DNA from 2 places in the Microbacterium phycohabitans genome. Region 2 is predicted to be linked to the other one. Evidence: predicted binding sites of a transcription regulator. Region 2 holds the regulator's gene; the other holds the start of a gene.
The links. Region 2 encodes HspR, which represses chaperone genes until heat shock. Its sites were predicted from a motif close to AAGTTGAGTCNNNNNGACTCAACTT; they were not measured.

Region 1: the regulator HspR is predicted to act here: its motif matches at 2,539-2,563, upstream of RWH44_RS11760 (Hsp20/alpha crystallin family protein).

Annotation. Positions count from the first base shown of each region.
Region 1 is NZ_JAWDIT010000004.1:85,349-96,860, forward strand. Features, by position in the region: gene RWH44_RS11750 (NAD(P)/FAD-dependent oxidoreductase) at 173-1,381, opposite strand; gene RWH44_RS11755 (sugar ABC transporter ATPase) at 1,588-1,947, shown strand; gene RWH44_RS11760 (Hsp20/alpha crystallin family protein) at 2,035-2,490, opposite strand; gene RWH44_RS11765 (UbiA family prenyltransferase) at 2,736-3,560, shown strand; gene RWH44_RS11770 (FAD-dependent oxidoreductase) at 3,893-5,002, opposite strand; gene RWH44_RS11775 (methyltransferase domain-containing protein) at 4,995-5,654, opposite strand; gene RWH44_RS11780 (type III polyketide synthase) at 5,702-6,796, opposite strand; gene RWH44_RS11785 (glycosyltransferase) at 7,056-8,252, opposite strand; gene RWH44_RS11790 (hypothetical protein) at 8,426-8,611, opposite strand; gene RWH44_RS11795 (MarR family winged helix-turn-helix transcriptional regulator) at 8,819-9,268, shown strand; gene RWH44_RS11800 (hypothetical protein) at 9,402-9,743, opposite strand; gene RWH44_RS11805 (hypothetical protein) at 9,958-10,101, shown strand; gene RWH44_RS11810 (AraC family transcriptional regulator) at 10,195-11,130, shown strand; gene RWH44_RS11815 (SulP family inorganic anion transporter) at 11,149-11,512, opposite strand, start outside.
Region 2 is NZ_JAWDIT010000002.1:348,309-359,820, forward strand. Features, by position in the region: gene RWH44_RS06030 (ABC transporter ATP-binding protein) at 1-804, opposite strand, end outside; gene RWH44_RS06035 (ABC transporter ATP-binding protein) at 801-2,528, opposite strand; gene RWH44_RS06040 (hypothetical protein) at 2,690-3,283, shown strand; gene RWH44_RS06045 (heat shock protein transcriptional repressor HspR) at 3,290-3,727, opposite strand; gene RWH44_RS06050 (DnaJ C-terminal domain-containing protein) at 3,819-4,808, opposite strand; gene RWH44_RS06055 (nucleotide exchange factor GrpE) at 4,820-5,434, opposite strand; gene dnaK (molecular chaperone DnaK) at 5,446-7,320, opposite strand; gene RWH44_RS06065 (DEAD/DEAH box helicase) at 7,842-9,596, opposite strand; gene RWH44_RS06070 (MFS transporter) at 9,723-11,093, shown strand; gene RWH44_RS06075 (MarR family winged helix-turn-helix transcriptional regulator) at 11,444-11,512, opposite strand, start outside.

The sequences.
Region 1 (11,512 bases), on a different contig from region 2:
CCCCGGGGTTGAGGGATCGGCGTTCGTGCCCTATAGGCGCAGAGCGCGTCCATGATTCGATCGCGAGGAGGCTGAGCCTGTCGAAGTCTCCGGTTCAGGTAGCGGTGCCGGTCCCTTCGACGCGCAGGAACCTGGGGCGGGAGGAGGCTGAGCCTGTCGACGTCTCCAGGTCTCAGGCGCGGCCGCGCAGGATCAGGTGCCAGTACACCCACGGCAGCACGCGGCGGTCCGCGATCCACGACAGGCGACGCTCGCGATACAGCGACCGCCAGAACGGGACGCTCGGCTGCAGCCGTCCTCGCCGGTCGAACTCCGCGAACACCACCGTGCCGCGCGAGACCGTGAACGGCACGACACTGTAGCCGTCGTACCGTGCGGACGGAGTGCGGCCGTTCAGCGCCGCCGTCATGTTCTTCACCAACGTCTTCGCCTGCTGTCGGATGGCCCCGCCCGAGCGCCGCGTCGCGACCGTCGCGGCGTCACCGACGGCCCAGATCTCGGGGTGGCGGACGTGCTGCAGGGTCTCGGGGTCGACGTCGACGAACCCGTGCGGATCATCGGATGCCGACAGCCCGCTGCCGGCGATCCACTCCGGCGCCCGCTGCGGCGGAACCGCGTGCAGCACGTCGTACGCGAGCGTCTCGCGGGTGTCGCCGTGGCCGATCTCGAGCGTGCGGGAGCCGGCATCCACGCTCGTGAGTTCGCGCTGGTAGCGCACCTCGATGCCGTACTCGTCGAGCTTGCGCCGCAGTTCGCGATCGATCGCCGGGATGCCGAAGGGCACCGGGTCGGGGCAGACGAACACGACGCGGATGTCATCGCGCACGCCGATCGCGCGCCACCAGTCGCACGCGAGGTACATCGGCTTCTGAGCGGCTGCGCCGCACGAGGCGGGCTCCGGCGGTTGGGTGAACACGACGGTGCCGCGGCGCAGGTCGCGCAGCACGGGCGAGGCTTTCGCGGCGAGGTCGTAGTCGTAGTTCGACACGCCCTCGGGGGCGGCCATGGCCTCGGGCAGGCCGGGGATCTGTTCCCACGCCATGCGCATCCCGGCGCAGACGACGAGCTGGTCGTAGTCGATGCGTCCGCCCGAGACGAGGTGCACGCGCCGGGCCGCGGCATCCACGGTGAACGCCTCGTCGCGCAGCCACCGCACCCCCGGAGGGATGACGTCGGCCTGAGGCCGGATCGCCTCGGACGCGCGCGCGGCCCCTCCGGCGATGTGCGACTGGAGGGGAGCGAACACGTGCTGCTCGCGAGGCTCGATCACGGTGATCTCGCCGACGCGGGCGCGATGCAGCCGCCCCGCGACGGAGAGTCCGGCGTTGCCGCCGCCGATGACGACGACGCGCACGGGGGCGGCGGAGGGAGAAGGGGTCATGTGCCCCACGCTCCGCCGCCGGATGCCGGGATGCCAGCGCCTTGACAGCGACGCGCGGTGGCACAGGGGGGGGCCTCGCACAGCTGCAGCAACACGGGAGCGCACGGCGGCGCCTGTCAAGGGCCCGGGGAGCCCGCGAGGGGCCGCGTTGGATGGAGATCACCGCCGATCCCGGCGGCCACCCGCGTCCGACGGAAGGACCCCTCATGAGCGACGCTTCGATCGACCCGACCCCCGACGCGACCACGCCGGCAGCCGACGCGGGCATTGCGGGTGTGCAGCCCCTTCGCGACGGCGACACGTCCATCGAGCCCGACCCGACGCTCGACCCGGCGCAGGCGGAGTGGGATGCCACGACCGCCCTCGACGAGGGGGCCGACCCCGAGGACATCAACCCGGCGACCGCGACCGGGGGCGACCCGGCGGAGATCCCGGCCGACGACAGCGACATCCCGCTCGATGACATCCACCCGGAGTCGACCGGCACCGATTCGCAGGGCGAGGATCCCGGCGTCGTCGAGCTGGGCGAGGAAGGCCAGGGCGACCTGGCCCCCGAAGACCTCTGAACCCACGCGAGGTGCCCCGGCCGCAGAGGCGGCCGGGGCACCGTGCTGTCAGGACGGCGGGCGATCGCGCCCGCTCGGCCGCGGCTCCTACTGCTCGATCGGCTGCGGAGTGCTCTCGTGCGCCTCGATCACGCCCTCGCCGTCGTCGGTCGAGACGGCGATGCGCCGCGGCTTCGCCTTCTCGCTGACCGGGATCGTGACGCTCAGCACGCCGTTGCGGTAGCTGGCACTGATGCGCTCGGTGTCGATGCCCTGACCCAGGTTGAGCTGCCGGACGAAGGATGCCGTCTCGCGTTCGCGGGTGATCCACTTCACGCCCTCGCCGGAGCCGAGGGTGCGTTCGGCGCGGATCGTCAGCAGCTGCCCGTCGACGTCGATGTCGACCGACCCGGGGTCGACACCGGGCAGGTCGGCCGCGAGCACGTAGTGGTCGCCGTCGCGGTACAGGTCCATCGGCATCCGTCGCGGACCACCGCCGCGGCGGGCGTCGAGGAGCGTCGACGCGAGGCGGTCGAGGTCGCGGAAGGGGTCATAGGTGGCCATGGTCGTTCTCCTTTTCGATCGGTCCGGATGACACATCCGGGTCTGTTGAAGTTGAGTCACCTCCGCTCAACTCGGCAGAAGATTAGCACTCTCCACCCGAGAGTGCCAAGCCTCCTCGACCGAGTGTCCAGACCACGCCGTCCACCCGTCACGGCACACGGCGTGTTGTGGACACTCGACGGATCTTTCACGCGACATGCCGGAGACGCCGCGGGCGTCCCGCGCCGGGTAGCGTCGTGCGCGTGATGGATGCCGCGGCGAAGCCGCCCCTCGTGAAGGCGCTGTGGGGGGCGACCCATCCCGGGCCCACGCTCGTGGTCACGGCCCTGTCTCTCGCGCTGGGCATCGCGGCCGGCGTGGAGCCCGCGCGTCTCGCTCTGCTGGTCATGGCCGTGTTCGCCGGTCAGGTGTCGGTCGGACTCTCCAACGACGCGATCGACGGCGCCCGCGACGCGGCGGTCGGCCGCACCGACAAGCCCATCGCCGGGGGAGCGGTGACCCCGGAGCGCGCGCTCGCGGTGGCCGTGGCATCCCTCGTCGTGGCGATCGTCCTCTCGCTGCCGCTCGGGCCGGGACTGCTCGCCGCCCACGCGATCGCCCTTGCCTCGGCATGGGCCTATAACGCCGGGCTCAAGTCGACGCCGTTCTCGATCACCCCCTTCCTGCTGAGCTTCGGGCTGTTCCCCTCGTTCGCGACGCTCTCGCTGCCCGATCCGGAGCTCGCCGCTCCCTGGGCCTCGCTCGCCGGCGCCGCCCTCGGCGCCGCCGTGCACCTCACCAACGTCGTGCGCGACCTCGACGACGATCGTCGGACGGGCGTGCGGGGCCTGCCGCACCGGCTCGGCGCGCGCGCCTCGGTGGTGCTCGCCGCGGTGGGGATCACGGTCGGCGCCGTCGCGGTGCTCCTCGGGACGGATGCCACCACCGTCGGCACCGTGTTCTTCGTGGCCGTGCTGACCGTCGCGGCCACCGCCGTCGTCGCGGTGATGGTGCGCCCTCCGGGCCGCGCGGTGTTCCAGCTCACGATGCTCGCGGCCCTTCTGCTGGCCGCCCAGCTCGTCGCCACCTGACGCCCCCGCCGTCCGCGGCGTCCTCCCGGCCGCGCCCACTCCGGCCCCGCCCGGTGTGCACAACGGCGGAGCCGACGCCGACACGCCGCGCGAGGCGGCCTCCGCGTCGGCGTGTCGCCCGCGGCTTCCGCCGCTGTGCACACCCCGCGCCATCACCGCCTGGCGTGCTGCCCACCCCGCCCGCTCCGGCCCCGTCCGCTCCGGCCCCGTCCGGTGTGCACAACGGCGGAGTCGGCGCCGACACGCCGCGCGAGGCGGCCTCCGCGTCGGCGTGTCGCCCATCGCGCCCGCGGTTGCGCACGCGCAAGCGCCCCGGCACGCGCCCGGCGCCGTCAGCGCCGCGCGGCCCGGTCGAACCGCATCGCGTACGCCCGCGTGAACGCCGCGCCGCCCGGCCCGCGCAGCACCGTGCGCAGCGCCGTCGTGCGCGCCGCGTGCACGGCCGGGGCGGCCGCGCGACCGAGCATCGTGTTCAGGAAAGCCAGACGCGCCGCATGCCGCGCCGACGCCAGGCGGTCGCGTTCCCACCGGGCGAGGCCCATGTCGTCGCCGTGGCGCACCCAGGGTGCGAGCAGGGGCGCCACCGTGAGCGCATCGAGCAGGCCGAGGTTCATGCCCTGACCGCCGATCGGGCTCACCTCGTGCGCCGCGTCGCCCACGACGACGATCCGTCCGCGCCGCAGCGCCGGGGCCACGGCCCGCCGCACCCCGAACGTCGACGCGCCCGCGATCTCGGCCTCGACCCCGGTGCGGGCGGCGACGGCGTCGCGGAGGAAGCCGTCGGCATCCGTCACCTCGCCCGTGCCCGCCCAGGCGACGAGCCGGCGCCGACCGTCCGGCAGCGGGAACGACTCGACCACCCCGTCGCGCTCGAGGTGCACGCGCGCGATCGGACCCCCGGATGCCACGACGTCGGCCATGACGTACCGGTCGGGGTAGTGGTGCGTGCGCACGGCTCCGGATCGGTAGACCAGGTCGCGCCCCGACCAGCCGGTGGCGACCACGACCACCCCGGCGCGGATCTCGTTCCCGTCGTCGAGCTGTGCGCGGACGCCGTCGCGCTCCTGTCGCAGCGACGTCACGCCCACTCCCCGCCGCACCGGTGGGGCGAGCGCGGTGAGCACCTCGATCGTGTCGGACTGCGGCAGGGCCGCCACGTACGGATGCCGGGCCCGCAGCCGGTCGAAGCGGATCTCGGCCAGGACGCGCCCGTCCGCTCGCGCCTCCCCGCGGGCGATGCGCACCGCGCGTTCGCGGATGCCGTCCGTCGCCCCCGACGCCTCGAGCAGCTCCAGAGCCGGGGAATGGATGCCGATCGCCCGGGTGCCCGCGCCGGGGTCGACGCGTCGCTCGACGACGTCGACGGCGACACCGCGGGCGCGCAGGTCGGCGGCGAGGGCGAGACCCACGGGCCCCGCGCCCACGACGAGGACCTCAGTCACGCGCGCGCCCCCTCGCCGTGGCGAGCACGCGGAACGGTGCCGGGGTCTCGACGACCCAGGGCGTGCCCAGGGCGGCGGCCAGTTCCGCGGCGCGATAGCTGCGGCGGATCGAGCGGAGCCCGTCGACCCGCAGGAACGTGCCGGCCGAGAGCGGAGCGATGCCCACGGCGTAGAGGCCGTAGGCGAGTCGCCCGCGCGCGATGTCGGTGTGCAGCACCGCTCCGCGCGAGAGGGCGAGGCTGTCGTCGGCGAAGGCTGCGAGCGACGCCTCGTCGAGGTGATGCAGCACGTGGTTCGACAGCACGAGGTCGAACCTCTCGCCCGCCTCGATCAGCTCCCGCGATCCCCGCGACACGAAGCGCACGCCGGGGCGCTCCCGCAGCCGTGCGGCCTCGTGCGCGCGGGGGTCGGGATCGGCGCCCACCCACTCCACCTCGAGGCCGTCGCGGCTCGCGAGCTCCGCGAGGCGCGCGACGACGTCGCCACCACCCGAGCCGAGGTCGAGCACGCGCGCGGGTCGCCCGAGCGCGATCAGCTCGGGCCGCACCCGCGTGCGGTACACGTGCCCCCAGGCCGACACGAGGCGGTTCACCACGTCGAACCGGCGGTAGGTGGCGGCCAACGCCCGCGGGTCGCAGTCGGGGTCGTCCATGAGCTCGGTCAGCGCGGTGTCGCGCCGCGCGAGTCCGGTGAACGCGCTCACGCCGACGCGCGGCGCGCGGTGAGGGTCGCGGCCTCCACGGTGAGTCCCGGTCCGAAGGCCATCGCCGCGACGCTGTCCCCGTCCTTCAGAGCGGGGTCGGCGAGCAGGTCGCGCAGGATGAACAGCAGCGTGGCGCTCGACATGTTGCCATGCCGGCGCAGCACCTCCCGCGAGGGCGCCAAGGCCTCGGCATCCAGCCCGAGGGCGCTCTCGACGCGGTCGAGGATGCTCCGCCCGCCCGGATGCACCGCCCACGCGTCGACGTCGGCCAGGTCGCCGAGCACGTCGGCGGCGATCGCGGAGATCTCGCGCCCGATGATGCGCGGCACCTCGGGCGTCAACGTCATCTCGAAGCCCGAGTCGCCGACGGTCCACGCCATGTCCTTCTCGCCGTCGTCGGTCACGTGGGTGGCGAAGCCGTCGAGGTCGAGGCCCTCTCTCGAGGGATCCCCAGATGCCACGACCGCGGCGCCCGCGCCGTCGGCGAACACCGAGGCGGCGACGATCTGATCGGGGTGCGACGAGGTCTGCCAGTGCAGCGAGCACAGCTCGGTGCAGGCCACGAGCACGACCGCGGCGGGGTCGTTCCCGACAATCCGCGCCGCGAGGCGCAGCGCCGGGATCGCCGCCGCGCAGCCGATGAATCCGAGGTGGTACCGCTCGACGGTGGGGGAGAGTCCGAGGTCTCGCACGAGGTGGTAGTCGGGACCGGGGGCGAACATGCCCGTGCACGACACGGTGACGACGTGCGTCACGGCATCCGTGGAGTACCCGGATCCCTCGATCGCCGCGCGCGAGGCCGCCGCGAAGAGTCCCGGCGCGGTGCGGCGGTATTCGTCGTTGCGGGCCCCCGTCGGCGGCATGAGCAGGGTGTCGCCGTCGCGCACGGGGAGGCCGTCGACGGCGGTGCCCGCGAGCTGCGGCAGCACGACGTGACGGGTGTCGATGGCCGCGGCGTCGAACGCGGCCCCGACCAGACGCTGGGCCTTGCGGTCGAAGCCCGGTTGCGCGGCGAACAGGTCGCGCAACGTCGACTGGGTCACGCGGGTGTCGGGCAGCGCCGTGCCGATCGACACGATTCGGGCGGTCATGTCTCACTGTAGACACGCTTCGGCGGCCCCGGCGCGGGGATGGTGCGGGTGTCGCGCGGCATCTAGGGTGCCGGGGGCCGGATCGTGCTCGAGAGGTGGTTGAGCCGTTGAAGCCGCCGATCGCGCGCGTCCCGGTCCCTTCGACGAGCTCAGGGGCCTGGGTGCGGTCGCGATGAGTCGGCCGCAGCCGCCGGTCGCGCGGATGGCCGGGCCTTCGGCGAGCCCCCGACCCGCGTGCCGGAGCGAAGAACCGCCGCCGTCAGGCCGCGATCGCGTCGCGCAGCAGCAGTCCCGCGATCGCACCCCGGTACTCGTCGATCATGCGGCGGCGATCGAGTCGTCCACGCGCCGCGAGGGCGGCTCCGCGCAGCGCCGGACGCAGGGCGAGGGCGTCGCCCCAGGCCTCGGCGATCGCGTCGACGTCGCGCGCGGTGACGAGACCGAAGTCCCTCACCATGCGCGCAGCGTCTCCGACGTCGGTCGTCACGGGCACGGCCCCGGATGCCGCACCCTCGACCAGGCAGAGCGGTGACGCTTCGCCGAAGGCGCTCGTGAGGGCCACGACATCCGCGATGCGGTACAGCTCGGGCATGTCCTCGCGCAGACCCAGCGCGTGGAGGGCGACCTCGTCGCCGACGCCGCAGTCGGCGCGCAGCGCACGGAAGGCGGGGTTGTCGGCCGTCATCCCCGAGCCGCACATGAGGTAGTGCGTGGCCGGCGTGCGGCGCGCGTGCCGGGCGACGGCCCGAAGGAACAGTCCCGGATCCTTCATCGCATCGAAGCGCGCGGCCAGCAGCACCACGGGCGCCGACTCCGGGATGCCGAGAGCCGAGCGGATGCGGCGTCGCTCCGCACGCGTGCCCGGGCGGAAGCGGCGGGTGTCGATGCCGTTGTCGATGACCCGCGCCTCGCGCGCGGCCACTCCGGCCCGCGCGTACGCCTCCGAGGTCGAGGTCGCGCACGAGATGGTGGCCGTCACGGCGCCGGAGGCGGCGGCATCCGTCAGCCACCGCAGAGCGGGCCCGGAGTGGGTCGGGTCGGAGCGGTGCAGGCACGCGGCGATGGGGATGTCGGGCAGAAGGCCCGCACGGTCGAGCGCGACGACGAGGCTGAGCGGCTGCTCCTTGAGGGAGAGCACGACGTCGGCGTCGTCGAAGAGGGCGGCCGCGTGGTCGAGCTCCGCCGCGGTGTAGTCCTCCGGGGCGATCGGGCGGTCGCCGGCGGTGCGGTCGAATGCGTCGATCTGCACACCGGCCGCCCGCAACCGCCGGTAGCGGGTGTCGTCGCGCGCGAGCTGCAGCGATGCGTCGCGGCGGGCCGAGGCGGTGAGCGAGAGCACGCGGTGCTCCTGCGCTCCGTCGCGCGCGAGGCCTTCAACCACGTCGGAGTGCAGGATGCGTGCCCCGCCGGCGAAGAAACCCTCGTAGAGCGAGAGCACACGGATGGATCGCGTCATCGGGGTCTCCGTTCGGCCGGGGAGAGGTGCCGCGGATGCGGTCGTCCCATGCTGAAGGGTCGACCCCGTGGACCGGGTTACGCCCGAAAGACCATCGTGTGAACGCCCGGACACGAGCCGACGCGCCGGCTCCCGGGGGAAGGAGCCGACGCGTCGGGTGAAGGGGCGGTGGATCAGGCGCGGGGCGCGACCACCATCGCCTCACCGGCGTCACGTGTGCGCGACCAGGGCCAGCGCGGCGCCGTGCGCTCGCGCGGTTGGTCGGTCGAGCGCGGCACGATGCCGTTGCCCATGGCGGTCGACATGGCGATGCTCCACACCGAGCCCGCCTGCTGTCCGCTCTGCTGTCCGTAGATCATGGTGTTCTCCTCACTCCCGTCTCCCGACGGGATGCCCCCCCGTCTCACGACGGCGTCTCGACTTCCGTCATAACCCGAGGGCCGTTCGACCACTCCCCGCTTGACAACGGTGACATGATGCGCATCCCGGGCTCCGGTCGGCGAATGACGAGACCCTCCCCGCGGATGCGGACGCGACGAGGGTCGATGTCACTACGATCAGGGCTCGTGCAGTCATCCGAAGCTCCGGCGTCCTCCTTCCCTGGATCGGCACTCGGGCGCGCCCTTCTCGCCTACGGCGAGGCGAGACGGATCGCCGCCGCCGAGGCCCGACGCGCTCTGTCCTTGAACGAGCTCGACGCCCGTGCCCTCCTCTTCATCGCCGACAATCCGGGCGCGCGCCCCACGCACGTGCGCGACCACCTCGGCATCACCTCGGCCGGGGTGACCACCCTCATCGACCGCCTGGTCCAGCGCGGGGCGGTCAGGCGCGATCTCGACGCCGAGGACCGCCGCGTGAACCACATCACGGCCATCGTCGACCTGGACGCTCCGCCGTGGTCTGCGCTGCGGGCGTTCGACGCGGGCATCGAGGATGCCGTCGCCGACATGGATCCGGCCGTCGCCGACCGCGTGGCCCGGGTCATCGACGAGCTCATCGCGCACGCGCAACGCTGACGACCGGCCGCGACACGGGGCGGTCGCAGGTCAGGATGCCGCGCCGCCGTGCGACGTCGTGGCGTGACGCGCATCGCGACGGCGCCTCTCGACGGCCGACACCGGGAGCGGGTGCGACACCGCCCGAGTCGACCTACTCCGTGGCGGCCAGGAACGCCTCGGAGCGAGCCTGGAGGAACGAGCACAGCGCGGCGAGGGTCGCGAGCTCTCCCGCGAGGGCCATCACCCGGCCCGCCGGCAGGGGAGCGGCGTCTTCACGGGGCTCGAAGGTGACCGACCAGTCGGTCGCGCCCTCTTCGGCGCCGGGCGCGACATAGAAGGTCGTCGACACGCTGCGCAGCCGGGCAGCGATCAACCCGGCATCCCCGCCGTCGTCGTTGTCGCGGGGGATGACGCGGAGGATGTCGGCGTCATAGCCGAGGGCACGGAAATCGTCGATCCACGACTGCAGAGTCGTCACGGTGCGGAACGGCATCGGGTCCCCTCGGGTGACTGGGCGCCGAACAGGCACCGCCCCCATTATGGCGGCGGTGGGGGCCGCCGCGGTCGGCGTCGCCTCCTCGGCGTCGCGAGTTCGCGCAGCGACGCTCCGGGAGACTGCTCCGGGGGCGGGAGTGGTCGGTCACCTCTCCCGGGTGCGGCCTGCGGAAAGTCGCCGCGACCGGGGACGAGATCGAGGCGCGCCCGCGATGCTGCGCTTCGCGGCCGTTCGCTCGCGTCCTGAGGCCGACGGCGCCGAAATGCGCATTTTCCGCATCTTGAAAGATACGGTGAAAACGGATGGGGGGTCATCCGCGCCGACCGTCGCGGTCGGAAGCATCATCGCCGATTAGTGCGTCGTGTCGCGTGAGAGCGTTCCCATATCGACGTGTGCCTTTCGGCGCAATGGTCTTGCCGCACATTCTCGGACGATTTAGGAAACCTGCGTGGAGCACACGAACATCGAGACCCGCGACGCCGAGACGGTCGAGCACCTGTGGCAGACCATCGTGCCCGGAGCACGCATCACCCGCGCGGATGCCATTCAGCCGGCGTTGGCGTGGCACGCGGCATCCGAGCCGGGGTTCGGGTTCTGCGACTGGACGATCGGTTCGACGATGCTGGTCGAATCCGACCCTCTCGACCAGGTGGTGGTCGGTCGGATCGCGGGTCCGCGGGTCGTGGGGACCTACCGGCGCGAGCGCATCGACACCGCGGTGCCGTTCATGGTGGTCGACCGTCCGCTGGAGATCGCCTTCACCGGTCGCATCGCGGGCACCGGCGTCTCGTTCGCGCGGACGGAGTTCGACGAGGCGGCGCGGCGCCTGTCGGGTGACGAGGGATTGCGCGTGCGGGCGACGGGCTACGCGCCCGTGAGCGAGCAGCGGCTGCGCTACTGGTCGCGCACCTGGGAGTACACCCGCGACGTGCTGCTGCGCTCGCCCGAGCGCACCCCGCTCATCCAGCAGCAGGCGCGCACGCTCATGCTCGAGGCCTCGCTCATGACGTTCCCCACGACCTTCACCGACGCGCTCGCCGCCGGGCGGCCGTCGCGACCGCTGCCTGCTCCGGTGCGTCGGGCCAAGGCCTACGTCGAGGCGCACGCGGCCGAGCCGGTCGTGCTCGCCGACATCGCAGAGGCGGCGCGCCTGTCGCCGCGCGGCCTGCAGTACGCCTTCCGCGCGGCCACCGGCCGTACGCCGATGCAGTACCTGCGGCGCGTGCGCCTCGACGCCGCGCGGGCCGAACTGCGCAGCGCCGACCCGTCGGTCGAGACGGTGGCGGCGATCGCCGCGCGCTGGGGTTTCTCCAACCTCGGCCGCTTCGCCGCGATGTACCGCGGGGAGTTCGGCGAGACGCCCTCGACGACCCTGCGCTCCTGATCCCGCCGGGCCGCCGCGTCAGTGCCCGGCGCCGAGTCCGCCGCTGAGGCGGTCGTGGAAGCGGGCTGCGGTGTCGTTCATGCCCTCGAGCTCGACGGTCGTGCCGAGGTGGGCGTATTTCGTGCGCACCGCGTCGAGCGCGGCCACGGTCGAGGCGTCCCACACGTGCGAGCGCGAGAGGTCGATGATCACGCGCGCGGGGTCGCGGTGGTACGCGAACTTCGTGGTCAGGTCGTTGCTCGAGGCGAAGAACAGCTCGCCCTCCACGACATAGCGGGCGATGTCGCCGTCTTCCGAGCGGGTGACGCTGGTCAGGCTCGCGACCCGACGGGCGAAGAGCACCGCGGCGGCGACGACGCCCACGGCGACGCCGATCGCGAGA
Region 2 (11,512 bases):
CGCCTTCTGCGACTTCGGGCCGATGACGCCGAAGATGACCGCCATGAGCGGCAGCGAGACCAGGGCGACGAGCGCGAGCTGCCACGAGATCGTGAACATCATGATGAGCACGCCGACGACGGTCAGCACCGAGGTCAACGCGCTCGAGAGCGACTGCTGCATGGTCTGCGTGATGTTGTCGATGTCGTTCGTCACGCGCGAGATCAGCTCGCCGCGCTGCACCTTGTCGAAGTACGAAAGAGGCAGCCGGTTGATCTTGGCCTCGACGTCTTCACGCAGGCGCCACATCGTGCGCACCATGATGATGTTGATGACGTAGCCCTGGATCCACGACAGCAGCGACGAGCCGACGTAGATAGCGAGCACCGTGACGATCACGACGCGCAGAGCGTCGAAATCGACGCCCGCGCCGACCTGGAAGCTGTTCATCGCGGAGACGATGTTGGCGATGTCGGTCTGACCCGATGCGCGCAGCGCCTCGACGACGACCTCCTTCGAGGTGCCCGCGGGGAAGGCCTCGCCCAACCCGCGCGACACCACGCCCTCGAAGATGATGTTGGTCGCATCCCCCAGGACGCGCGGAGCGAGCACCGCCAGCACCACTCCGAGGGCGCCGAGGGCGGAGACGAGGGCGAACGCCCACGCGTAGGGACGAAGCAGCCCGATCAGGCGTCGGAAGCTGGGGCCGAAGGCAGCGGCCTTGCCGGGGGCGACGCTGTTCCAGTCTCCCGAGTTCTGTCGCGCCTGCTCGGCGAGCTCGAGCTCGGCGCGATCTTCGTCGGTGAGGGCGTCGGGCGCGCTCATGCTTCCACCCCCAGCTGCGATTCGACGATCTCTCGATACGTGGGACTCGTGCGCAACAGCTCGTCATGCGTTCCGAGTCCGGCCATGCGTCCGTCTTCGAGGACCACGATGCGGTCGGCCCCGGTGATGGTCGACACGCGCTGCGCGACCACGATCTTCGTCACCTCGGGCAGCTCCGCCCAGAGCGCCGCCCGCAGACGCGCGTCGGTGGTGAGGTCGAGCGCGGAGAACGAGTCGTCGAAGACCAGCACGCGGGGCCGGTGCACGATCGCCCGCGCGATCGCGAGGCGCTGCCGCTGACCGCCCGAGACATTGGTGCCGCCCTGAGCGATGCGCCCCTCGAGCTTGCCGTCCATGGCCTCGACGAAGTCGCGTCCCTGCGCGATCTCGAGGGCGTGCCACAACTCGTCGTCGGTGGCGTCTTCGCGTCCGAACCGCAGATTGGATGCCACGGTGCCGCTGAAGAGGAAGGGGCGCTGCGGAACGAGACCGATGCCCTTCCACAGCTCGTCGAGGTCGGCCTCGCGCACGTCGACCCCGCCGACGCGCACCGCGCCGCCCGTGACGTCGAAGAGGCGCGGGATGAGGGAGACGAGAGTGGTCTTCCCCGCCCCCGTCGATCCGACGATGGCGACGGTCTCGCCCGGGGCGGCGCGGAAGGTGACGCCCGCCACCACCGGCGCTTCCGCGCCCGGGTACGCGAACGACACGTCGTCGAACTCGACAGCGCCGGCCTCGGGGAACGAGCGCACGGGATGGTCGGGACGGTGCAGCGTCGACGTGCTGTCGAGCACCTCGCCGATGCGCTCGGCCGACACGGCGGCGCGCGGGATCATCACGGTCATGAAGCTGGCCATGAGCACGCCGCCGAGGATCTGCGCGACGTACTGGATGAAGGCGAAGAGGGTACCGATCTCGACCCCGCCGGCGTCGACCTGGATGCCGCCGAACCAGATCACCCCGACGACGGTGACGTTGAGCACGAGCATCGCCAGCGGGAACAGCAGCACGAAGAGGGAGCCCACCTTGCGGCCCACCACGAGGATGTCGGTGTTCGCCCGGCGGAAACGCTCTTCTTCGATGCGCTCGCGCACGAAGGCCCGCACGACGCGCACCCCGGTCAACTGCTCGCGCATGACCCGGTTCACGCCGTCGAGCTTGGACTGGTAGCTGCGGAACAGAGGCACCATGCGCGCGATGATCAGCCCCGCCGCGACGAGCAGGACGGGCACCGCGACGGCGATCAGCCAGCTGAGACCGACGTCTTGCTGCAGCGCCATGATGACGCCGCCGACCGCGAGGAGCGGGGCGCTGACGAGCATGGTGGCGCCCATCATCGCCAGCATCTGCACCTGCTGCACGTCGTTGGTGTTGCGGGTGATCAAGGAGCCCGCGCCGAACTGCGACAGCTCGCGCTCGGAGAATCCGCTCACGCGCTCGAACACATCGCGCCGGATGTCGCGGCCGGCGGCCATGGCGGCGCGCGCGGCGAAGTAGGTGGCGATGACGGATGCCACGATCTGGCCGAGCGAGATGACGAGCATGAGGGCGCCGCGCGACCAGATGAATCCCGTGTCGCCCTGCGCGACGCCGAGGTTGATGATGTCGGCGTTCAAACGCGGCAGGTAGAGCGTGGCCAGGGCGGACGCGGCCTGGAAGACCAGGATGGCGGCCAGGAGCCAGCGATACCGCGACAGGTAGCGCATGAGGAGTTTGCCGAGCACGGGACCCTCCGGGTGTGTGAGGGCGGTCGCGATGACCGCGGATATCAGCCTGTCACTGACCTCCGACATCGGCGACACTTTCGCGCGTGGGAGCGTTCTCTGCTCGCGAACGTCGGCCCTCGGCATCCGTCTCCCAGGACGCGACTCGTAGGCTGTGGGGCATGTCCCGACTGCAGGCCGACGCCCCCGCCGACCTCTGGGTGCCGGTGACCGGCTCCCTCGGATTCCGTGGCCGCCGCCACCGCAAGGCGGCGATCGGCATGCTGCTGAGCCAGGCGAACCAGGCCACCGGCGCCACACCGCGCGCGGGCGGCGGCGCGTTCGCGTGGATCCTCAGCCAGGCGGCCCCGCTGCTCATGCGCCGCGCCGCCGGGCGCGTGCTCGTGTGGGTCTGGAAGAGCGATCCCGAGCTGCTGGTCGTGATGGCGCAGCTGCACGAGGCAACGCCGCAGCTGCGCACCGCGCGCGCCATGATGCCCATGGAGTACGACGACACGGAGTCGTTCCGCAACCCTCACCTCGGCGTCGGCGAGAAGCTGGCGATGCCCTTGCCGAGCGATCCGAAGACACCGCCGTTCGCCACCTACACGTGGGACACCGGCTCGCACTTCGTGACGGTCACCGCTGTCTGCTCGGACCGGCAGCGCTTCGGCACGATCATCGACCAGGTGGATGCCGTCGCGCGCACGATCCGCGTCGTCGACGACCTGCAGGTGGGCGAGTCCCGGAACGTGCTGCGCCTGGATCCCGCCTGACGCGTCTCAGTCGTCGTGGAGACCGTGCGGGCGCCAGAGCACCACGTCGGTCGCGCGTCGCACGCGCGCACCGTGGCGAAGCGTCACGACCGAACCCGTCGCGCCGGCCGCGAAGACGCGTGCACCGGGACGCGACTGCCGCTCGGCGTTGAGCTGTCGCTCGAGATCGTTCACGCGACGGGCGAGCTCGTGCACGCGCTCCTCGAGCGCGAGCAGACGGGCGATGGCGGGAAGACTCATGCCCTCGCCCGAGAGCCGGGCCACCTCGCGCAGCTGCTGCACGTGACGGCTGGAGTACCGCCGCGACCCGCCCTGCGTGCGCGCGGGCACGACGAGGCCGAGGCGGTCGTACTGGCGCAGAGTCTGCGGGTGCATGTTCGACAGTTCCGCCGCGGCGGCGATGGCGAAGATCGGGGCGTCTTCGTCGATCTCTCTCTCGGCCACGTCTCACCTTCTTCCGTCGTGGCGGTTGCGACACCGGGTTCTCGGCATCCTGTCTCATCGGATGCCGAGAACCGCGGCGACGCGCGTATGTTTACCGCGCCTTGGCCATGAGGTCGGCGCGGGGGTTCTCTTTCGGTTCGAGCGCCTGGAACCGCTCGAGGGCTTCGCGCGCGGCGTCGTCCAGGTGCGTGGGGACGGCGACCTGCACCTCGGCGAGGAGGTCGCCGGTGCCCTTGGTCGTCGCGATCCCGCGCCCCTTGACGCGCAGAACGCGACCCGACGGCGTGCCCGGAGCGACGCGCAGCCGTACCGGATCGCCGCCCAGGGTCGGCACCTCGATGGTCGCACCGAGCGCCGCCTCGGTGAAGGTGACGGGGACCGTCACCCGCAGGTTGAGGCCGTCGCGCGAGAAGACGGGGTGCGGACGCACGGCCACGGTCACCACGATGTCGCCCTTCTCGCCGCCGTCGGGCGAGGGCCGGCCGCGACCGCGCAGGCGGATCTTCTGACCGTCGGAGACGCCGGCCGGGATCTTCACCTTGAACGGGACGTTGTCCTCGCCCTGGAGGGTGATGGTCTCGCCCTTGGCCGCGGTGACGAAGTCGATCGTCGTGCGCGCCGTGACGTCGGCTCCCCGCTGGGGACCTCCGAAGCCGCGGAATCCGCCCGTCGTCTGACCGAAGCGACCGGAGCCGAAGCCCCCACCGCCCTGCTGGTCGAACATCGAGAAGAAGTCGTCGAAGCCGCCCGGAGCCTGCGCGCCACCGCGCCCCTGACCGAAGCGGCTGAAGACGTCGTCGAAGCCGCCGCCGCCGCTCGCCCCCGGAGCCGAGAAGCGCGCCCCCGAGCCCATGGCCCGGATCTGGTCGTACTCCTCGCGCTGCTCCGGATCGTTGAGCACCGAGTAGGCCTCGCTGATCTCCTTGAACTTCGCCTCCGCTTTCGCGTCTCCCGGGTTCGAGTCGGGGTGGTACTGGCGCGCGAGCTTGCGGTACGTCTTCTTCAGATCGGCAGCGCTGACGCTCTTGTCGACACCGAGGACCTTGTAGAAGTCCTTGTCGAACCAGTCCTGACTCGCCATGCGTCCTCCTCCTAGGCCGGTACGGCGACGACGACCTTGGCCGGTCGCAGTTCGACCGAGCCGAGGCGGTAGCCGACCTCGACGACCTCGAGGATCGTCGTCTCGGTCACGCCCGGAGTCGGGGCCTGGAAGATCGCCTCGTGCTGCTGCGGGTCGAACACGTCGCCGACGGCGCCGTACGACACCACGCCGAGGCGCTCGGCCACGGCGCGCACCTTGTCGCCGATCGCGGCGAGGGGGCTGCCCTCGACGAGGTCGCCGTGCTTGGCCGCGCGGTCGAGGTCGTCCATGACGGGCAGCAGGCCCTTCACGGCCTCGCCCTTGGCCCGCTCGATCTCGCGCTCGCGCTGCTCCTCGGTGCGCCTGCGGTAGTTGGCGTACTCCGCCTGCAGGCGCTTGAGGTCGATCAGCAGGGAGGCCTCCTTGTCGGAGCCCGCCCCCTCGGCCGCGGCCTCGGGGGTCTGCTCGGCGCCGAGGATGTCGTCGATGGTCAGGCCCTCGGCATCCGCGTCGGCCGTCTCGGCCCGCTCGCCCGACGGCGCGGGGCCGGAGGTGTTCTCCTCCGGCCCCGTCTCGTCAGGACCGGCGCCCGAGCCCGTGGGCTGTTCGTCGTCCTTGTGTGCCATGTGTCTGTCGCTTACTTCTTGTTCTCGTCGGTCGGCTCGTCGTCGACGACCTCGGCGTCGATGACGTCTTCCTCGGGGTTCGGCGTCTCACCGTTGCCCGGCTGACCTACGTTGGGGTCGGCGGGCTCACCGGCGGCCTGCGACGAGGCGTAGATGGCCTCGCCGAGCTTGCCCTGGCTGGTGTTCAGCTTGTCGAACGCGGTCTTGACCGCGTCGTCGTCGTCACCGGCGAGAGCCGTCTTGAGCGCGTCGACGTCGCCCTGGACCTCGGTCTTGACCTCGGCGGGGAGCTTGTCCTCGTTCTCCTTGATCAGCTTCTCGATCGAGTACGACAGCGTCTCGGCCTGATTGCGGGTCTCGGCGGACTCGCGACGCTTCTTGTCCTCCGCCGCGTTCTCCTCGGCCTCGCGCACCATGCGCTCGATGTCCTCCTTGGGCAGCGACGAGCCGCCCGTGATGGTCATCGACTGCTCCTTGCCGGTGCCCTTGTCCTTCGCGGACACGTGCACGATGCCGTTGGCGTCGATGTCGAAGGTGACCTCGACCTGCGGGATGCCGCGGGGAGCCGGAGCGATGCCCGTGAGCTCGAAGGTGCCGAGCGGCTTGTTGTCGCGGGTGAACTCGCGCTCGCCCTGGAAGACCTGGATCGCGACCGACGGCTGGTTGTCGTCGGCGGTGGTGAAGGTCTCGCTGCGCTTGGTCGGGATGGCCGTGTTGCGCTCGATGAGCTTGGTCATGATGCCGCCCTTGGTCTCGATGCCGAGGCTCAGGGGGGTGACGTCGATGAGAAGGACGTCCTTGCGCTCGCCCTTGAGGACACCGGCCTGGAGGGCTGCGCCCACGGCCACGACTTCGTCGGGGTTCACGCCCTTGTTGGCGTCCTTGCCCGTCTCCTTCTTGACGAGCTCGGCGACCGCGGGCATGCGGGTCGAGCCGCCGACGAGCACCACGTGGGCGATGTCGTCGACCTTGACGCCGGCCTCGCGGATGACGTCGGAGAAGGGCTTGCGGGTGCGGTCGAGGAGGTCCTTGGTGAGGTCCTCGAACTTGGCGCGCGTCAGGGTCTCGCTGAGCGAGACGGGGCCCGAGTCGGTGAGCGACAGGTAGGGCAGGTTGATGGAGGTCGAGGTCGAGCTCGACAGCTCCTTCTTGGCCTGCTCGGCGGCTTCCTTCAGACGCTGGAGGGCGATCTTGTCGCCCGAGACGTCGACGCCGGTGGTGTCCTTGAACTGCTTGATGAGGTAGTCGACGACGCGCTGGTCCCAGTCGTCTCCACCGAGACGGTTGTCACCGGAGGTGGCGCGCACCTGGATGGTCGAGAAGTCGTCATCCTTGCCCACCTCGAGCAGCGACACGTCGAACGTTCCACCACCGAGGTCGAAGACGAGGATGAGCTCGTCTTCCTTGCCCTTGTCGAGGCCGTACGCGAGGGCCGCGGCGGTGGGCTCGTTGATGATGCGGAGCACGTTGAGGCCCGCGATCTCACCGGCCTCCTTGGTGGCCTGACGCTCGGCGTCGTTGAAGTACGCGGGCACCGTGATGACGGCATCCGTCACGCTGTCGCCCAGGTACTCCTCGGCGTCGCGCTTGAGCTTCTGGAGGATGCGGGCCGAGATCTCCTGCGGCGTCCACTTCTTGCCGTCGACGTCGAACGACCAGGTCGTGCCCATGTGGCGCTTGACGCTCGAGATGGTGCGGTCGACGTTGGTGACGGCCTGGCGCTTGGCCGTCTCGCCGACGAGCACCTCGCCGTCCTTGGTGTACGCGACGACCGAGGGGGTCGTGCGGAAACCCTCGGCGTTGGCGATGACCTTGGGCTCGCCACCCTCGAGCACGCTCACGACGGAGTTGGTCGTACCGAGGTCGATTCCCACTGCACGGGGCATATGTGTCTCCTTGCTTGTGAGCACGGCCCTTGCCGCGCTCGGGGTTCTGGTGAAAGTCTCTGCGCGGGTTGAGCCGCGATGACTCAAGGTTATCGAACCCCCGTCGGGAGGTCAAGGCGACTTGATATGAATTGGCTCAACTTCCGGATGCCGGGATTCCCGCCGTCCGCAGGCCGAACCCCGGGCCACGCCCCGGCGTTTGGGGCGCACCTCGACGTCCGGGGCGGAAGATCAGCGCCCCAAACGCAGGAACACGCCCCAAACCCCGCCCGCCTGCCCCCAACGACGACACCCCGCCCCCGTCCGGCCAGGACTGCCCGCCACACCGACCCAGACGGTTTGGGGCGCAGCCCGCCGCTCGGGGCGGAAGATCAGCGCCCCAAACGCAGGAACACGCCCCAAACCCCGCCCGCCCGCTTCGTCCCCCGCCCCGCTGGAAACGACGACGCCCCCGCACCCTCAACGGGGCACGGGGGGCGTCGAAAGGATGCCGTGAACCCGGCGCGGCGGCCGGGCGGCGCTCAGTCGCGGTCGCGGTCGCGGCGCTGGGGCCGGTCGCTGCGCTTGGCGGAGCGTCCGCCCTGGTCGAGGCGCAGGTCGATGAGCTGCCCCGAGATGCGCGTGTCGGCGAGGCGGTCGATCGTGTCGCGCGAGAGGTCGGCGGGGAGCTCGACGAGCGAGAAGTCCTGACGGATCTGGATCGCACCGAAGTCATTGCGACGCAGACCGCCCTCGTTCGCCAGGGCGCCGACGATCTGGCGGGGTTCGACGCGCTGACGACGACCGACGGCGATGCGATACGTCGCGAAGCGCCCGGAGCTGTCGCGGCGCGGACCACCGTCGCGCGAACCGGCGTCTCGGGATCCGCCGTCGCGCGACGGACGGTCGTTGTCGAAGCGCTGCTGGCGAAGGGTCTCCTCCTCGAGCAGCAGCGGGGTGTCGCCCTGGGCGACCACGGCGAGGGCCGCGGCGACGTCGGCCTCGGGCACGTCGTGGTGCTCGACGTAGTGGGCCACGACGTCGCGGAAGGTCGCGATCGCGGCGGTGTCCTCGAGGGCCGCGGTGATCGCGTCGTCGAAGCGGGTCAGACGCGTGGCGTTGACGTCGTCGACGCTCGGCAGCGACATCTCGGTCAGCGGCTGGCGCGTGGCCTTCTCGATCGCGGTGAGCATGCGGCGCTCGCGCGGGGTGACGAAGCTGATCGCGTCTCCCGTGCGGCCGGCGCGGCCGGTGCGGCCGATGCGGTGCACGTACGACTCGGTGTCGATCGGCAGGTCGTAGTTGACGACGTGGCTGATGCGCTCGACGTCGAGGCCGCGCGCGGCGACGTCGGTCGCCACGAGGATGTCGAGCTTGCCCGACTTCAGCTGGTTGACCGTGCGCTCGCGCTGCACCTGGGCGATGTCGCCGTTGATCGCCGCCGCGGTGTAGCCGCGGGCGCGCAGCTTCTCGGCGACGGTCTCGGTCTCGTTCTTCGTGCGGGTGAAGACGATCATGCCCTCGAAGTTCTCGACCTCGAGGATGCGCGTGAGGGCGTCGATCTTCTGCTGGTACGACACGATCAGATAGCGCTGGGTGATGTTCGCCGAGGTCGTGGTCTTGGTCTTGACCGTGATCTCTTCGGGGTCGTTGAGGTACTGCGCCGAGATGCGGCGGATCTGCGCCGGCATGGTCGCCGAGAACAGCGCGACCTGCTTCGTCGACGGCGTGTCGGCGAGGATCGTCTCGACGTCTTCCGCGAAGCCCATCTTGAGCATCTCGTCGGCCTCGTCGAGCACGAGGAACTTCAGCTCGCTCAGGTCGAGGGTGCCCTTGTCGAGGTGGTCCATGATGCGGCCGGGGGTGCCGACGATCACGTCGACGCCGCGGCGGAGGGCCGACAGCTGCTGGCCGTAGCCCTGCCCGCCGTACACGGGCAGCACCGAGACGCCCTTGATGTGGGCGGCGTACTTCTCGAACGCCTCGCACACCTGCAGCGCGAGCTCGCGGGTGGGAGCGAGCACGAGTGCCTGCGGGTTCTTGTGGCCGGTCTCCATCTGCGACAGCACCGGCAGCGCGAACGCCGCGGTCTTGCCGGTTCCGGTCTGGGCCAGGCCCACGACGTCGCGGCCCTGCAGCAGCACGGGGATGGTGGCCGCCTGGATGGCGGAGGGGGTCTCGTAGCCGACGTCCTTGAGGGCCTTGAGCACAGCGGCATCCAGTCCCAGGTCGGCGAAGGTGAGCTTCTCGGGGGTGGTCTCAGCCTCAGCGGAGTCGACGGGGGTTTCGGATGCCATGACTCCACGGTAGTCTCCTGCGCGCCCGATCGCGGGCTCGGGTCTAGCCTGAACCCGCGCGCCGATGCCGGCGCCGCGTCGCGCCGGGGCACCCGGCGTTCACCGAAGGGCCCTACCGTGACCGACATGTCCGCGCCCGGCACCGCTCCCGCTCCCGCCGTCGGCCGACGTCCCGTACTGGCGTGGGCCCTGTGGGACTGGGGTTCGGCGGCGTTCAACGCCGTCGTCACGACGTTCGTGTTCAGCACGTATCTCGCCAGTTCGCTCTTCGTCGATCCGGCCGTGGTCGCGGCCGCCGGGGGCGACGACAAAGACCCGGCGCTCGTGCGCGCCCTCGCCGACAACGCGAGCCTCGTCGGGGTCGCCCTCATGATCGCGGGCGTCGTCGTGGCCCTCGTGGCCCCCGTGCTCGGTCAGCGCTCCGACGGCACCGGCCGGCGGAAGCTCTGGCTCGGCATCAACACGGGGGTCGTCGTGCTCGCCATGGCGGCGATGTTCTTCGTCGAGGGGACCCCGGCGTACCTGATCCTCGGCGCGACGCTCCTGGCCGTGGGCAACGTGTTCTTCGAGTTCGCGAGCGTCAACTACTACGCGATGCTCACGCAGGTCTCCACCCGCGAGAACATCGGCCGCGTCTCGGGCTTCGGCTGGGGCATGGGCTACGTCGGCGGCATCGTGCTGCTGCTGCTCCTGCTCGTGCTCTTCATCCAGAGCTTCTCGAACCCGGATGCCGGGGGCCTGCTCGCCGTGAGCAAGGAGGGCGGTCTGAACATCCGGATCGCGATCCTGGCATCCGCTCTCTGGTACGCGGTGTTCGCGATCCCGGTCCTGGTGCGCGTGCCCGAGATCCCGGCGCAGAGGCGGCAAGTGCGGGTCGGCTTCTTCCGCTCGTACGTCGTGCTGTGGGGCACGCTGCGCTCGCTCTGGCGCGACAGTCGACAGGTGCTGCTGTTCCTCGTCGCGAGCGCCGTCTTCCGCGACGGTCTCACGGGGGTGTTCACGTTCGGGGCGATCATCGCGGCCCAGGTGTTCGGGTTCAGCTCGACCGAAGTGCTCTACTTCGCCGTCGCGGCGAACGTCGTCGCGGGCATCAGCACGTTCGTCGCCGGGCGCTTCGACGACCGGTTCGGCCCGAAGCGCGTGATCCTGGCCTCCCTGATCTGCCTGATCGTGCTCGGCACGACGATGCTCTTCATCGGCACGTCGCAGGCGGGCTTCTGGATCGTGGGCCTGGGCCTGTGCGCGTTCGTGGGGCCGGTGCAGTCGGCGAGCCGGTCGTTCCTCGCGCGCGTGGCGCCCGAGGGACGCGAGGGCGAGATCTTCGGGCTGTACGCCACCACCGGTCGCGCGGTGTCGTTCCTGGCCCCGGGCCTGTTCGCGCTGTTCGTCGGGATCACGGGCGACACGCGCCTGGGCATCCTCGGCATCGTGCTGATCCTCGGGGCCGGCCTGCTGCTGATGCTGCCGGTGAAGACGAAGGCGGCCGCCATCGCCTGAGCCCGCGCCACCCGCCCGCTGGGCCCTGGCCGCATCGTCGGCGTGCACAACTCCTGAAGATTCGTCGGACCGACCAGTGGCGACCCCGGAACCACGCGGATGCCGCCCCGGCGCAGTCCGAATCTCCGGAGTTGTGCACGAGCGACCACGCCGCCCGATGCACGGATGCGGCGAGATCCCGAGCCGTCGGCCGCGGCCCCTCCCGCACCTCCGACGCGCACAACTCAGGAAAATCCGACGGCGGCACGAGCCGCAGCCGCGGAATCCCGCGGGTGTGCAGACCCACGCGAAACGAATCTCCGGAGTTGTGCACGAGCGACCGCGCTACGCGGCAGCGTCGGCGCCGGCGATCAGTCGCGCGGCCAGGCGTCGGCGAACTTCGCCAGCAGACGGGCGAACTCGGCGCGCTCGGCGTCGGT